One region of the Arthrobacter sp. 01T428 genome, then DNA from elsewhere that is predicted to be linked to it. Evidence: riboswitches for the same ligand, from Rfam matches in the RefSeq annotation. Region 1 holds a riboswitch; the other holds the start of a gene.
The links. Region 1 has a riboswitch for S-adenosylmethionine ahead of AC1DJB_RS02560 (aminotransferase class V-fold PLP-dependent enzyme). Riboswitches for the same ligand answer to the same signal wherever they lie in the genome.
Positions count from the first base shown of each region.

Region 2: linked by a shared signal. The riboswitch ahead of AC1DJB_RS16840 (hypothetical protein) and the one ahead of AC1DJB_RS02560 (aminotransferase class V-fold PLP-dependent enzyme) in region 1 are both predicted to bind S-adenosylmethionine.

Region 1 covers NZ_JBFTPW010000001.1:547,182-554,739, forward strand. The annotation lists gene AC1DJB_RS02550 (metal-dependent transcriptional regulator) at 1-91, opposite strand, end outside; gene AC1DJB_RS02555 (class I SAM-dependent methyltransferase) at 121-897, opposite strand; gene AC1DJB_RS02560 (aminotransferase class V-fold PLP-dependent enzyme) at 949-2,361, opposite strand; SAM riboswitch class IV at 2,397-2,509, opposite strand; gene hisN (histidinol-phosphatase) at 2,670-3,482, opposite strand; gene rsgA (ribosome small subunit-dependent GTPase A) at 3,542-4,657, opposite strand; gene aroA (3-phosphoshikimate 1-carboxyvinyltransferase) at 4,660-6,054, opposite strand; gene AC1DJB_RS02580 (DoxX family protein) at 6,061-6,576, opposite strand; gene AC1DJB_RS02585 (sigma-70 family RNA polymerase sigma factor) at 6,794-7,558, shown strand, end outside.
Region 2 covers NZ_JBFTPW010000016.1:60,043-67,600, forward strand. The annotation lists gene AC1DJB_RS16825 (ammonium transporter) at 1-1,066, opposite strand, end outside; gene AC1DJB_RS16830 (helix-turn-helix domain-containing protein) at 1,337-1,912, opposite strand; gene AC1DJB_RS16835 (sodium:solute symporter family protein) at 2,216-3,748, shown strand; SAM riboswitch class IV at 3,830-3,949, shown strand; gene AC1DJB_RS16840 (hypothetical protein) at 3,964-4,284, shown strand; gene AC1DJB_RS16845 (hypothetical protein) at 4,310-4,498, opposite strand; gene AC1DJB_RS16850 (VIT1/CCC1 transporter family protein) at 4,766-5,953, shown strand; gene AC1DJB_RS16855 (matrixin family metalloprotease) at 6,001-6,921, shown strand; gene AC1DJB_RS16860 (polysaccharide deacetylase family protein) at 7,023-7,558, opposite strand, start outside.

The DNA of each region.
Region 1 (7,558 bases):
AGGACGTGATGGGTTTGTCCTGCCACTCCGTGAAGGAGTAGATGACCTTGACGTAGTCCTCGATCGAGGAGGAGGGCGCACTGGTCTTCACGGTTCCAAGCCTATCGTGAACAGGCCGCATCAGGCTTTGCGCGCCCGCCAGCTCTGCGTGAGATAGGGCAAGGGGATGACCTCGCCCTCGGCATGGCCCAGATGCTCGAAAAGGTACCACTCGAGATTGCCCGTCACCTTGGCCCGGGTGGTCTCATTCGCCCTCAGGTAGTAACTGCGCGACTTCACGAGTTCGAGGATATCCGCCGGAGTCACGGGATCCTCCCAACGCGTCACATGGCTTTCGAGGCCCGTGAACTCCCGGCCCACCACAGGCCGGAAGTCCGGTTTGTGGACATCGCCGGCATGCATGATGCGAGACAAACGATGGACCCAGAGCACCGACGTGTCCAGCTGGTTCCAGATCAAGCCGATCACACCCTGGGGCCGAAGGATCCGGGCGATCTCGGTGCTGGCGGCGAGGGGATCGCACCAGTGCCATGCCTGGGCAACGCTGACGACGTCGAATGCTGAGTCCGCGAGTCCAGTTGCCTCGGCCGTGCCCTCCAGGGCGATCACTTGTGGATACGTTTTGCGCAGTTGCGTGAGCATGTCCGTGGAGGGGTCCACTGCGGACACCGCCAGCCCGCGCTCGACGAGGAGCGCTGTGAACTTTCCGGTGCCCGCGCCGATGTCTGCCGCGTCCCGCGCGCCTTCCGGCAGCAGCCAGTCAGCTGAATCCGCGGGGTATCCGGGCCGGACACGGTCATAGTGCTCTCCGCCGTCCTGGAAACTCTGACCGAGTTCAAGGCGCCGTTCCTCATAGAGCTTGGGGCCGGCTGACGTGCCTTTGGGTCGCGGGGCCACGCGGAAACTCCTTCGTAGGACAGGAAAAAATACCCTACGAATCTACCGCAATCAGTCGGTGCTGCACGGAGCTGCGCCCGCGGTCCCGGGAGTGTTGGGAGCCCATTCCGGGTAGCTGCGGTGATCGTTCGCGGGCACCCAACGGCCGGCGTCCACCACGTAGTCCCAACCGAGGCCATTGCTCTTGAGCGCCTGGATGCCCGCGATGAGCCGAGTGGCGTCTTCCAAACGCGATCCTACGCCGAAACTGGCCCGGAGGGATCCGGAGGGAAGACCGAGGCGCTTGAGCAGCGGGTGGGCGCAAAAGCGCCCGTCGCGCAGGCCAATGCCGTGCTCGGCCGCAAGATAGGCCGCCACAAGTCCGGCGTCGTAGCCCTGGAGCGAGAAGTTCACGACGCCGATGGTGTCCTCGGGATCGGTGTCGCTGAAGATCTGGTGCACGGTCACGCCGTCGATTTCCTTGAGGCCTTCGACCAGGTGCGAGCGGATGGCGGCCTCGTGGGCGTGCCATTCGTCGTGGTCGAGGCTGGCGATGACTTGTGTGGCCCGGGCGAGGGTGGCCGCACCGAGAACGTTCGGCGAGCCGCCTTCGTGCCTGGCCGGTCCCGTGGCCCAGCTGACGGAATCGAGGCGTGCCTCCCGGACGGCGCCGCCTCCTGCCAGGTGCGGCGTGCCGGCGTCGAGCCAGTCGGGACGGCCCACCAGGACCCCCGCGCCGAACGGGGCATAAAGCTTGTGCCCCGAGAAAACCAAGTAGTCGACATCCGCGGCGGCGATGTTGATGCGGCGATGCGGGGCAAGTTGCGCCGCGTCCACCACAATCCGCGCCCCGAATTCGTGGGCCAAGGCAGCTAGTTCCTTGATGGGCAGGATTTCGCCGGTCACATTCGACGCGCCGGTGACAGCCAGGAGGCTGACGCCACCATGGGAGAGGGCTGTGCGGACATTGGCTACGGTCTCCGACAAGGTTTCCGCGGCAACAATGCTTCGGTGGGGGACGCCTTGCCACGGCAGCAGGTTTGCGTGGTGCTCGATGTCCAGGTAAAGGACTTCGTCGGTGTGCTTGCCGTCTGTGACCGGCAGGCAGCCGGCCAGGAGATTGAGGGAATCGGTGGTGTTGCGCGTGAAAATGACGGAATCGTCCGGCCGTCCGCCAACAAAGTCACGGACGATGTTGCGGGCGTTTTCGTAGACGGAGGTGCTGATTTGGGAGGCGTAGCCTGCGCCGCGGTGCACACTCGCGTAGTACGGCAGGATCTCGTTGAGGTACGCGGAAACAACCGTCAGGGCAGGTGCGGATGCGCCGTAGTCAAGGTTGGCGTAGCGGATGTGGCCGCCCTGGATCAGGGGTGCCTGCAACTCCGCGCCGGTGACCGCGGCCAGCGGGCGGGATGCCCGAGGCAGCTGCTGTGCGGTTTCGTGGTGCTGCGAAAGAGCCGTAGAAGTAATTGTGGCTGTGCTCATGGGACCTCACTCAAGAGGGACCCCTGCGTGCAGGGGGTCCGCGCTTGCCGCATCCGTTCCGGACCGGCCGGGTCGTCACCCGGGGCACCCCGCCGCGATGGAGGGTTGCCGGCCAGCAAACCGGGGTTTCGCGCTGGCACTCGTGACCTGTAAAGAGAGTAGGACACCGGCGAGGCGGGTTCCAATGTGACCGCGATTGTTAAGCGGATTGTTACACCGCCCGAAAAATGTGCCTTCAGCCGAAGAAAAAGCAGCGGACGCCCCTAAAAGGGGGCGTCCGCCGTCGTTTATTCAGTGAACAGGAGGGGCTACAGAAGGTCGTCGAGTTCGGGGTTGAGCCTCTTGAGGACCTCGGAATGGAGGATCGAGTTAGTGGCGACGGCGTTTCCGCCGAAGGGGCCGTCCGCGCCATCCAGGGATGTGAAGCGTCCGCCGGCCTCGGTGACGATCGGCACCAAGGCGGCCATGTCGTAGACCTGGAGTTCCGGTTCGGCGGCGATGTCCACGGCGCCCTCGGCAACGAGACAGTAGGACCAGAAATCGCCGTACGCACGGCTGCGCCAGACATCGTTCTCGAGGCCCAGGAAGTTGTCCAGCTTCCCGTGCTGCTTCCACTCGGAAAGCTCGGAGTAGGAAAGCGAGGCGTCTTCGAGCCGGGACACGTTGGAAACTTTCAACCGGGTGGCGGCGGCCAGCGACCGGCCCATGTAGGCGCCGGAGCCCTTGGCCGCCCACCAACGCTTGCCGAGCGCCGGAGCGCTCACGAGCCCCACTACTACTTCGCCCTCGTCCACGAGGGCGATGAGCGTAGCCCAGACGGGTACGCCGCGCACGAAGTTCTTGGTCCCATCGATGGGATCGATGATCCAACGCCTGGAGCCGTGGCCCGTGCTGCCGAATTCTTCGCCGAGGACGGCGTCGCGGGGCCGGGAGCGGGAGAGCTGCCCACGGATTGCTTCCTCGGCGGCTTTGTCGGCATCGGTGACTGGGCTCAGGTCGGGTTTGGTCTCCACCTGGAGGTCCAGCGCCCTGAACCGCTCCATTGTCAGGGAATCGACGGAATCGGCCAGCACATGGGCCAGCCGTAGGTCGTCGTTGTAGCTCGAATCGGGTTGGGTCATGGTTCCAAACTACCGTCTATTCGCCGGTGAGCCGGGGAGGTAGGACGGCATGCGCTGAGTTAGTTGACCGTACCCAGTTCCTTGGCCTCTTGGGCTTCCATGCGCGGGTCCGCACCAAGGAGCCTGCGGAGCGATGCAAGGCGGGCGGGGCCGGCCTCGCCCGCGTGGCCTTCGGCGACCCAGGAATCCAGCCCGCATCGAACGGCGGAGGCATCGTGCTTGCAACCACGCTCGCACCTTTCCGTCCCCGGCTCCAGGTCCGGGAAGGCGTGCAGGATGCGGTCCGGGTTCACGTGGGCGAGGCCGAAAGAACGGATGCCGGGCGTATCGATGATCCAGCTTCCGCCAGGGGCGTCGCTGAGCTTCAGTGCGAGGGCAGAGGACGAGGTGTGGCGTCCGCGCCCCGTCACGGCGTTGACCCCGCCTGTGGCGCGCTCGGCCCCGGTGAGGGCGTTCACCATAGTGGACTTCCCGACGCCTGAATGGCCCAGGAGGACGGTGACCTTGCCGTCGAGGTAGTCCCGCAACTGGCCGACGGCGTCACTGTCGAGGCGGGCGGACAGGCCGTCGTCGGAGCGGGCGTCGATTCCGGAGGCGCCTGCGTCGGCCGTCCGGCTGATGATGATGGGGAAACCGAGGCTCACATAGTTGGCGAGTAGTTCCGTCGGATCCTTGACATCTGCCTTGGTGACGAGCAGCAGCGGCTCGATTCCGGCGTCGTACGCTGCCACCAAGGCGCGGTCGATGAATCCGGTGCGTGGTTCCGGATTGGCTGCCGCAACCACCACCACGAGCTGGTCGGCGTTGGCGACGACGGCCCGCTCGATCGGATCCGTGTCATCGGCACTTCGCCGCAGGAGGGTCTTTCGCTCCTCGACGCGCACGAGGCGGGCGAGGGTGTCCGGTGCTCCGGACACATCGCCGACGAGCGCTACGAAGTCTCCGGGAACCACAGGGGAGCGACGGAGCTCCCGGGCGCGGGCCGCGATGACGATGCGCTCGTTGTCCGAGCTTTCGCCCACGATCGCGGTGTAGCGCCCGCGGTCGACTGTGATGATACGCCCGATCACGGCGTCGTCGTGGCTGGGGCGGTCCTTCGTACGGGGTCGTGTGCCCTTCTTGTTGGGGCGGATCCGGACATCGGACTCATCCCAGGAGCGTGCGTCGCGAGCCATCGTCAGTTGCTTGTCTCCATTGAAACGGTGTCCGCGGCAGCTGCGCCGGCAGTGAGCATCGACGCCCAGATGTGCGGGAATTCCGGCATGGTCTTTGACGTCGTTGCGATGTCTTCAACCTGGACACCCTCGACGGCGAGCCCCAGGATGGCGCCCGCAGTAGCCATGCGGTGGTCGGCGTAGCTGTGCACGACGCCGGCGTGCAGCGCTGCGGGCCGGATCACCAGGCCGTCGCTGGTTTCCTCGGCGTCGCCGCCGAGCCGGTTGATCTCGGCGACCAGCGCGGCCAGCCTGTCCGTTTCGTGTCCCCGCAAATGCGCGATGCCGGTGAGCCTGGAAGGACCGGTTGCCAGGGCGCATAATGCCGCTACGGTAGGAGCGAGTTCGCTGGTTTCGTCGAAGTCCGCTCCCAGGATTTCCGGTCCGCCGGTGACCGTCAGTGTGCCGTTGTCCAGCGTGACGGTTGCACCCATGGTGGCGAGGATGTCCCGCCAAAGGTCCCCGACTTGCGTGGTGTTGGCCGGCCAGTTGGGGATGCGGATGGTTCCCTTCGTGGCCAACGCCGCGGCGAGGAAGGGACCCGCGTTGGAAAGGTCCTGCTCGATCCTCTCGTCGAACGCCTGAATGGTGCCGGGGGCGACCCGCCAATGGTTCGGCACGGAGTCATCCACCTGCACTCCGACGCCGCGCAGGACCGAGACGGTCATGTTGATGTGGTCGAGGCTCGGCACGGGCTTGCCGACATGCTCGAGGTGAAGGCCCTCATCGAACCGGGCGCCGACCAGCAACAGGGCGGAGACGAACTGCGACGAAGCGCTTGCGTCGATCACCAAGTGGCCGCCGCGGACAGAGCCTGTGCCGGAAACCTTGAACGGGAGGGAGTTCGCTGTATGCCCGTCGAGGCCGCTGACTTCCACTCCGAGTGTCCGGAGGGCTTCGATGATGGTGCCCATGGGACGAAGCCGCGCGTGGGGGTCGCCGTCGAACACCGAAGCGCCGTTGCGGAGGGCCGCGAGCGGCGGCACAAAGCGCATGACCGTGCCGGCCAGGCCACAGTCGATGGCGGTCTCCGACGCCGTGGCCGCGGGATCGATGGGGGTGACTTCAAGGTCCGGGCCGTAGTGTCCATCGCCGGGAACTTCGGTGATGGTGGCGCCAAGCTGGCGCAAGGCCTCGACCATCAAGGCGGAATCCCGCGAATGCAAGGGTGCCCGCAGCCTGCTTGGGCCGTTGGCCAAGGCCGCCAGGACCAGATAACGGTTGGTCAGCGACTTCGAGCCGGGAACCGTGACCGTGGCATCCACAGGGTGGCTGGCGAAGGGTGCCGGCCACAGGGGGAGTGCGGGCGGCGTGGCGCTTCCTGAATCGTCGGTCTGCGTGGCGGGGGATCCTGGCATGCTTCCTTATGCTCCAACTGCGTTGTCTACGGCCTTGCGGACGGCACGGTCTGTCTTCTTGAACTGCTTGCCCGTGGCCTTCTTGGCGTCCATGGCGAGGTGTTCGGCACGCCATGCGAGGCTTGGTTTGCCCGCGGTGTCGACGGCGGCGAGGAAAACGCCACCCGTCAGCGAAATGTTCTTGAGCAACTGGGCGCGGCGGGCGAGCCGGCCTTCCTTGGTGCTGATGTCGGCAGAACGCCACTCGACAAAAGTGTTCAGGACCGAGATGCCGGCAAGCACGCTTGCCGAGAACCGGGAGCATTTGCCGAGTGCCAGCAAGGCGCCGGCGCCCACTTGCGCACCGCCGATGACCCTCGCCAGCGTCTTCTCGTCCGCCGGGAAAGGCAGTGACTCGGAAGCGCGGCGGAGCAGCGGAGAGAGCTGCTTGGCAGTGTCATCCGCGTTCTTGAGCTTGTCCAGCCCTGCGACGACAAAACTGGAAGCCAACATTGGCCTGGCGAGAAAACGGACGAGGGACATGTTTTGCCTCCTGGATGGCGTGCCACGGTGTTCAGGTGGTGCTGCGTTCAAGTGGTGCGGTGTTCACGGGGTGCAGTCGGATCTAGTCTTGCATCTTTGCGGAATATTTGCCCGGAGCTTGCCGTTGTCAGAAGAAGGTGCGGTATGGGCTGGACCTTGGATTGTGGCGTGTGTGTGGTGCCGCGCTTTGTCATGTCGTTTGAGTGGAGATGGTTTTTTGGCCTTGGTTAAGGACCGCGAGGGACACTTGGCGCTTGGGCGGGAGCTGCCAGGGGACTCCCGGAGGGTGACAGTAGACTTGGATGCAATGAGCACCATGGATCCGGCCGCAGCGGCCATGTACAAGGCAGCGACCGAAGTCACGGACGCAACGTCCGACGGCGACGCGACGGTTGAGTCCGACGTCGAGATTGCGGTGGACTTCGCAACGGAGACCCCCGAACAACGGAGGGCGCGCTTCGAACGCGACGCGATGCAGTATGTCGACCAGCTTTATTCGGCCGCCATGCGCATGGCCAGGAATCCGTCCGACGCCGAGGACCTGGTCCAGGAGGCCTACACCAAGGCCTTCTCCGCCTTCCACCAGTACAAGCCGGGTACCAACCTCAAGGCGTGGCTGTACCGCATCCTGACCAATACGTACATCAACCTCTACCGGAAGCGGCAGCGAGAACCGTTGCAGTCGAATTCGGACACCATCGAAGACTGGCAGCTGGCGCGGGCGGAGTCCCATACGTCGGCGGGGCTGCGTTCTGCGGAGGCGGAGGCACTGGACCATTTGCCGGACTCGGACGTGAAGAGCGCCCTGCAGTCCATTCCGGAGGAATTCCGGCTCGCGGTGTACTTCGCTGACGTCGAAGGCTTCGCCTACAAGGAAATATCAGACATCATGAATACCCCGATCGGCACGGTCATGTCCCGGCTTCATCGCGGCAGGAAAATGTTGCGCGATCTGCTGGCGGACTACGCCGCAGAACGGGGA
Region 2 (7,558 bases), on a different contig from region 1:
CGAAGAATCCGAGGGACAGGGTCCCCCACAGGCCGCCGACAAAGTGGACGGCAACAACATCCAAGGAGTCGTCAAGGCCGATCTTGAACTTCAGTCCGATGGCCAGTGCACAGACGGCACCCGCGATGACGCCGATGACGATGGCGCCAATGGGGTCCACGAATCCACAGGCCGGGGTGACCGCCACCAAGCCGGCGACCGCGCCGGATGCGGCACCAAGGGACGTCGCGTGGCCGTCGCGCAGCCTTTCGACAAGCAGCCAACCGAGGAGCGCCGCGCTTGTGGCCAAGAGGGTATTCGTCCAGGCGAGCGCGGCAATTCCATCAGCGGCCAGTTCCGAACCGGCGTTGAATCCGAACCACCCGAACCACAACAGGCCTGCCCCGAGCATCACGAAGGGGAGGTTGTGCGGCCGGATGTTGGGGTCTTTCATGAATCCGAGCCGCTTGCCGAGCACTACCGCAAGCATCAGCCCTGCCATGCCGGCGTTCATGTGGACGACGGTGCCACCGGCAAAGTCGAGGGCCGAGATCTTGCTGCCGATGATCCCTGTGGATCCGAAGAGGCCGCCGCCCCAAACCCAGTGGGCAATAGGAGCGTAGACAATGGTGACCCAGAGGCCGGCAAACAGCAGCCAGGGGCCAAACCTGACCCGTTCGGCCACCGCGCCACTGATCAGTGCCACCGTGATGATGGCGAAGGTGGCTTGGAACCCTATGAAGACCATGTCCGGCAACCCCGGGGCTTTCCCGCCGATGACGCTGGCCAGTCCGCTGAGTCCGAAGTTCGCGAAGGGATCTCCGATGAATCCGCCAAGGGTATCCGGGCCGAACGCGAGTCCGTAACCCCACAGGGCCCAGACCACCGCGACAACGCCGATGGCGCCAAAGCTCATCATCATGATGTTGAGGACGGACTTCATCCTGACCAGGCCGCCGTAGAAGAACGCCAAACCTGGCGTCATGAGAAGGACGAGGGCGGAAGCTGCAAGCATCCAGGCTGTTGCGCCTGGATCGAGGGTCTGGGGGTTCACATCCAGCCCTACGCTGAAGAATACTGGGGTCATTTCGGGAGCCTTCCTGCATATACGGCGCTCCATGGCGCCCGCACGGCGAGACCATTTTTAAAACGAACAGGTCCTGGTACCCCACGGGATACCGACCTTGACGAGTTGCCTTGACTCGAAGGTACAGTCGCCCTGTTTCAGCAGTCGGCACGGATCATTTCAGGCACGTAACACCGAAGGCCCCAGGGTTAAATCCCGGAGTCAGTCATGTTTCAGGCGTGTTACGCCGCGTGTCGGCCACATGCGGTCCCGTATCGCAAAGTGCCGGCGTCAGCGGCTGGCTGCCGGCACCAGGATCCAGAGCACCTCAACGGGCTCGTCGGTTGGATTGACCCAGGTGTGCGGCTCGCGGCCCGGGAAGGACAGCGTGTCCCCCTCTTCGAGTTCGTACTCCTCGTTGGTGAGGATCAATTTGATGCGGCCCTTGACCACGTGCAGGACGTCGACGTCGCAATCGACGGCGTAAAGCTCGGCTTCTCCCCGGCCGCGGGGCTCGATGGAAGCCTGTAGGATCTGCAGCCGTCGTTCCGACCGGGCGGTCAGGAGCCGCTCCACGATTCCCTGGCCGCCAAGCGAAATCCGCGGCCCATCGTCGCGCCGCGTCAGGTGCGTCTCAGGTGCGGCGAAAAGATCGCCGATGGAGACTGAAAGAACTTGGCAAAGCGTCACAAGGGAAGCGACCGACGGCGATGTCAGGTCACGTTCCACCCGGCTCAGGAACCCTTTGGTCAGGCCGGTGGCGTCGGCAACCTGCTCGATGGTGAGCCGCTGCGATTGGCGGGCGGCACGGATTCTGGAACCGATGGCAACGGGGACATTGCTCGGTTCAACGGGGAGAGCCTTCATTCACGAACCTTTCAGGCCGTTTCTGCGGCCCTGTCATTGCAGCAATAGTAGCCGGATCGCCCGCGCGGCAGGGCCTTTGGCAAGCTGGAGGAGCGCCGATGAGTCCGCTGGGCGAGACAGCACCTTGACTGTTACTCGCATCACTACGTATCCTCATAGGCAACAAGTGTTGTTTGTGAGGCATACATCACAGACTACTCTCCCCAATCACCAGCGCAGAGACCTTCCGCAACCCGCAACGAAACCCAGCGGACCGGCGTCGGAATCCCCAAGGGCTCTGCGCATCACTTTCAGGAGCCAACCGTGGACTCTTCGTTCATCAATATTGCGATCGTGGTGGTGTATTTGCTCGCCATGCTGGCCTTCGGCTGGTGGGGCAAGTCGCGCACCAAGAACAACAGCGACTTCCTCGTGGCAGGACGCCGCCTCGGTCCGATGCTCTACACCGGCACCATGGCCGCAGTCGTCCTCGGCGGCGCATCGACGGTTGGCGGCGTCGGCCTCGGCTACAAGTTCGGCGTCTCCGGCATGTGGCTGGTTGTCGCGATCGGTTCGGGCGTGCTCCTCCTGAGCCTGCTTTTCGCCGGCACCATCCAGCGGCTGAAGATCTACACGGTCTCCCAGATGCTGAGCCTGCGTTACGGACAGCGCGCCACACAGACTTCCGGCATCGTCATGCTCGCCTACACCCTGATGCTGTGCGCCACGTCCACGGGCGCCTACGCCACCATCTTCGTTGTACTCTTCGGCTGGGAGCGCTGGCTCGCCATCGCCGTCGGCGGCGCAATCGTCCTGGTCTACTCAACGATCGGCGGCATGTGGTCCATCACCCTCGCCGACCAGGTGCAGTTCATCATCAAGACCGTGGGCATCTTCTTCCTCATGCTCCCGTTCGTCCTGAACGCCGCAGGCGGCTTCGATGGCATCCGTGCCCGCGTTGACGCCAGCTTCTTCCAGTTGGACGGCATCGGGGCACAAACCATCATCACGTACTTCGTGGTCTACACCCTGGGCCTGCTGATCGGCCAGGACATCTGGCAGCGCGTCTTCACCGCCAAGACTCCCAAGGTGGCACGTTGGGGCGGTGCCACCGCGGGTATCTACTGCGTCCTGTACGGCGTCGCCGGCGCATTGATCGGCCTTGCCGCCCGCGTGGCACTGCCCAACATCGACGTGAAGGCCCTCGGCAAGGACGTCGTCTACGCCGAGGTTGCAACGCACATCCTGCCGATCGGCATCGGCGGCCTCGTGATGGCCGCTGCGGTCGCGGCCATGATGTCCACGGCTTCCGGAGCCCTCATCGCCGCGGCCACCGTTGCCCGCGCCGACGTGGTCCCGTTCGTGGCCAGCTGGTTCGGCAAGACCATCAACACCGACGACACCGAGAACCCCGAGCACGACGTCAAGGCCAACCGCTACTGGGTCCTCGGACTGGGCATCGTGGCCGTGTTGATATCCATGGCGGCGCAAGACGTCGTGGTCGCCCTGACCATCGCCTACGACATCCTGGTGGGCGGCCTGCTGGTTGCCATCCTGGGTGGCCTGGTCTGGAAGCGGGGCACCGGTATTGCCGCGGCCTGGTCCATGGCCGTGGGGTCCGTACTCACACTGGCCCTGCTGATCGCCTATGCCACGGGAATCATTCCCAGCGAAGACGGCGTCTACGCCAACGATCCCATCTACTGGGGCCTCGGAGCCTCGTTGCTGGTGTACGTCGTGGTCTCGCTGCTGACGCCTCCCACGGAGCCCCAGGTCCGCGAAGCATGGGACCGTCGCGTCGCCGGAGGAGTCACCGAGGAACTCCCGCTGGAGGCCCACCCGGTGGCCAGCCACTAAGTTTCACAGAGTCAAGTACGACGGCGGCGCCGCKCCTTTTTCCGGGGTGCGGCGCCGCCGTCGCATGTACAGTAGGAAGAGCTTCAAGAGATCTGGCGCCAAGCTCCGACTTGCCACACGCCAACCCCATGTTCACGGGTGGTTCGGATGAAGAAGCGGCCCGGCTCGGACCAGAGACAACCGAACGGGCAAGAGCAACTCCACAGGAGAAGGCCATGCCTTTCGAAAACGGCGCCACCGCCATAGCCGACCGCACCACCCAGCCCAGCACCCTCTTGTCGCCCCGTCCCCGCCGGGTGGACGAATTCGTCCGGGTGATTCCCGGCGTCGACCTCTCCCAAGGCTCCGTCACGTTCGTCGTGGACGGAAACCTGGAACGCTATTGGCACCATGAGCCGCGGCTCATCACCCAAGCCCTTTCAAAAGCGGTCCAGCCCGCCCGCTGGTTCCCCGCCACACGGAAACTCACCCTGACGGTGGCGGCAACCGGGCACCGGGCAGGCGTGCAGAGGCACTTCATCCTGAGCGCGTTTTAGCGCCCAGGGTTTAGCGAGCCCGGGGCTATTCGAACTCTTCGTCCTCGCGGTGTTCCTCTGCGTCGAGCGGAACCACCCGTTCGTCGTCGTCGAGGACCTCGGATTGTTCCTCCCAGTCCTCGTCCACCTCAAGGTCTTCGCTGTAGTCGTAGGCGGGATCGGCCTCGACCGTGGGACGGTCGGGGTGACGGGCGTGGGTTTCGGTGCTGTCCATGGTGCAACCTCCGTTCGACGTGCCGCTGAGCCCATCGCACAGGCACATGAGGCAGCCGGTCACCACGCTACCCCGCCAATTCGTGGACCCTGTCCATCCATCCCAGCACTGCCCCCAGCCGCGGTCAAGGCCTCCCGGGAGCCTCCCGTTTTTGAGGCGCGCCTAAAATGTCCAGTGAGGATTGCCAGCCGAAAAACCGCGGAAATTGGCGATAGAGTGGAGCCGCAATGAGGCGATGAAGCCCGCCCCAGCAACCCAGGAGTCCCGGTGCACCCGCACGCAGATCCACAGAACCCGACAGATCCAGACAACGCGCATCCCGACAATCCCTCGGACCAAAGCAGTCCATCGCAAGATGAAGCGGCCCCCAAGACTCCCCCGTCGTCGTCGGACATCAAGCGCTGGCGTCAGTACTTGGCGGACGAGCGGGCCGAGGCCGCCGTGTACCGCCAACTGGCGCAGCGCCGCGACGGCGAGGAACGCGAAATCCTGTTGGCACTCGCAGAGGCCGAGGGCCGCCACGAGGCACACTGGCTCAAGCTCCTCGGGGAACATGCCGGCATGCCGAAGGCGGCCTCGATCCGAAGCCAAATGCTCGGCTTCCTCGCCCGGAACTTTGGATCAGTGTTCGTGTTGGCCCTCGCCCAAAGGGCTGAAGGCCGCTCGCCTTACGCGAAGGATCCAGCAGCGACCCGCGCCATGGCGGCTGACGAACAGATCCACGAGGAAGTAGTCCGCGGCCTGGCGACGCGCGGCCGCAACAGGTTGTCCGGCACTTTCCGCGCGGCCGTATTCGGCGCCAACGACGGCCTTGTCAGCAACCTCTCACTCGTGATGGGCATGGCGGCCACCGGCGTCCCCGCCACTGTGGTCCTGTTCAGCGGCATCGCAGGCCTGCTGGCAGGCGCGCTGTCCATGGGTGCCGGCGAATATGTCTCTGTCCGCTCGCAGCTCGAGCTCCTCAAGGCCACCCGCCCCACCCAGGCCACGCTGACCGCAGCCCCGGCCCTGGACATCGAGCACAACGAGCTGGTTCTCGTGTATCTGGCCCGGGGCATGTCCCGCGAAGCCGCCGAACACCGGGCCGCTGAACGCATGGGCGTCTACAGCTGCGATTGCGATCCCAGCCTCTCCCTGCACCCCGAAGTGGAAGAAACCGTCAATGAGCACGAGGCCGTGGGCTCCGCTTGGGGCGCCGCGATCTCGAGCTTCTGCTTCTTCGCTTCGGGCGCCATTGTGCCCATCCTGCCGTTCATCTTCGGCATGACCGGCTTCGCGGCGCTTGCTGTGGCCGGTACGCTGGTGGGCATCGCGCTTCTGTCGACCGGCGCCGTCGTCGGCTTGTTGTCCGGAACCTCGCCGCTGACCCGCGGCCTCCGGCAGCTCGCCATCGGTCTCGGCGCGGCCGCGGCCACGTATGGGCTGGGCTTCGTCTTCGGCGCTGTCATCGGTTAGTACCGCCGGCCCGCTGGGGTGCCGGGTACGGGGATTTGGGGGAAGACTTGCATTCAAACTACGGGTACGACGGCGGCCCGCCGCCCAAGCGCCCCAGCACCGCGCTCGCGCTGTTCCGAAATTTGATGCTGGTGGCGGTGGTCGCTGCCGTAGCGGTGTTGGTCAGTGGATTCCTCCGGGGCGACCCTGGAATCACCGGCTTGCTTCCGAACCTGGCCCCGTCCGCCCACGCCACGGCAAGTAGCTCCGGGCCGGGCGGGGCTCCCGGACAAAGTCAGCCGAAGGCGGCCCGCGCGCCGGATACACCGCCGCCTGGCCTGGAAGAAGCCGGCCACCCGCTTGGCTCCCCCGCCAAGCCTGCGGTGGCCAGCAACTCCTTCAAGTTCCTGGCCACCAATGCCGACGGCACCCCCGTGGGCTACTCTCCGTGCCGGCCACTGCACTACGTGGTCAACGCGGCTCTCGCCCCGGCCGGATCCGAGGGGCTCATCGCCGACGCCATTGCAAAGATTGCCGCTGCTACGGGCCTCACATTCGTTGACGACGGCACCAGCAAGGAAACCCCCTCCGAGAAGCGCAAGCCGTACCAGCCCGCGCTCTACGGAGACCGTTGGGCACCGCTGCTGATTTCCTGGACCACTCCCGAGGCGGCTCCCGCATTGACAGGATCCGTCATCGGAACCGGCGGCAGCACCATGTACAGCTTCGGCACCGGACCCAAGAGCTACGTTTCGGGAAGCCTGGACTTGGACGCCCCGCAAATCACGGAACTGCTGGGCGTCTCCGGCGGCGCCCATTACGTCTCCGCGGTGATCCAACACGAACTTGGCCACGTGGTTGGCCTTGACCACGTAGACGATCCGATCCAGCTCATGTACCCGGAGATCGGCGCCCCTGATGGTTTGGCGGCCGGAGACCTGAATGGACTCTACAAACTCCACACCGCTCTGTGCCGCACCGACCTGTAGCCCGGCCCACCCTTAGCCCGCCCACCCAACTAGCTCGCATTAGGTGTCGTTTTGGGCCCTGATAACGACAACAACTGCGAGTCAGTTGGGTGGGGACGGGCTTAGTTGGGGGCGGGTAGTAGGACGCGGGCGGACGTGAAGCTGGCTCCTGCGCCCGGGTAGGACGGGACCTCGATCCGGGCGTGGCTGTGGATCTCGTTCACCGTGGCCTTGGTGTGCTCGGCGATCCGTTCCAAGGTGGTCACCCACATCCCGTCCATGGCCTTGACTCGTCCGATCAGCTGCTCCAAGGCAACCGCCTTGGACGGACGGCCGGAGATGAAGGGGTGGTTGGTCAAGACGAAACAGCTGCCTTGGGTGTGGTGCGCTTCGGCTTCGAGGGTCCACATCTCCAACACCTTGGCCGGACTCTCGATGACCCCGCTGCCTGTCACTCCCGGATAGAACGCGTATTGTTCCCAATCGTCCAAGGCCCAATCCACCGGGATCTCCACGATGTCCCGCGAATCACCCGAATCCGAGGCAACCGCCATGCGGTAGGGGGCATCGCCGTCGAGCAGGCTTGAATCGTAGAGGAAGCCACGGTCCGCGAGCAGCGCCGGCGAATGCCAGTTGAGCTCCCACCACGGTGCCCTGT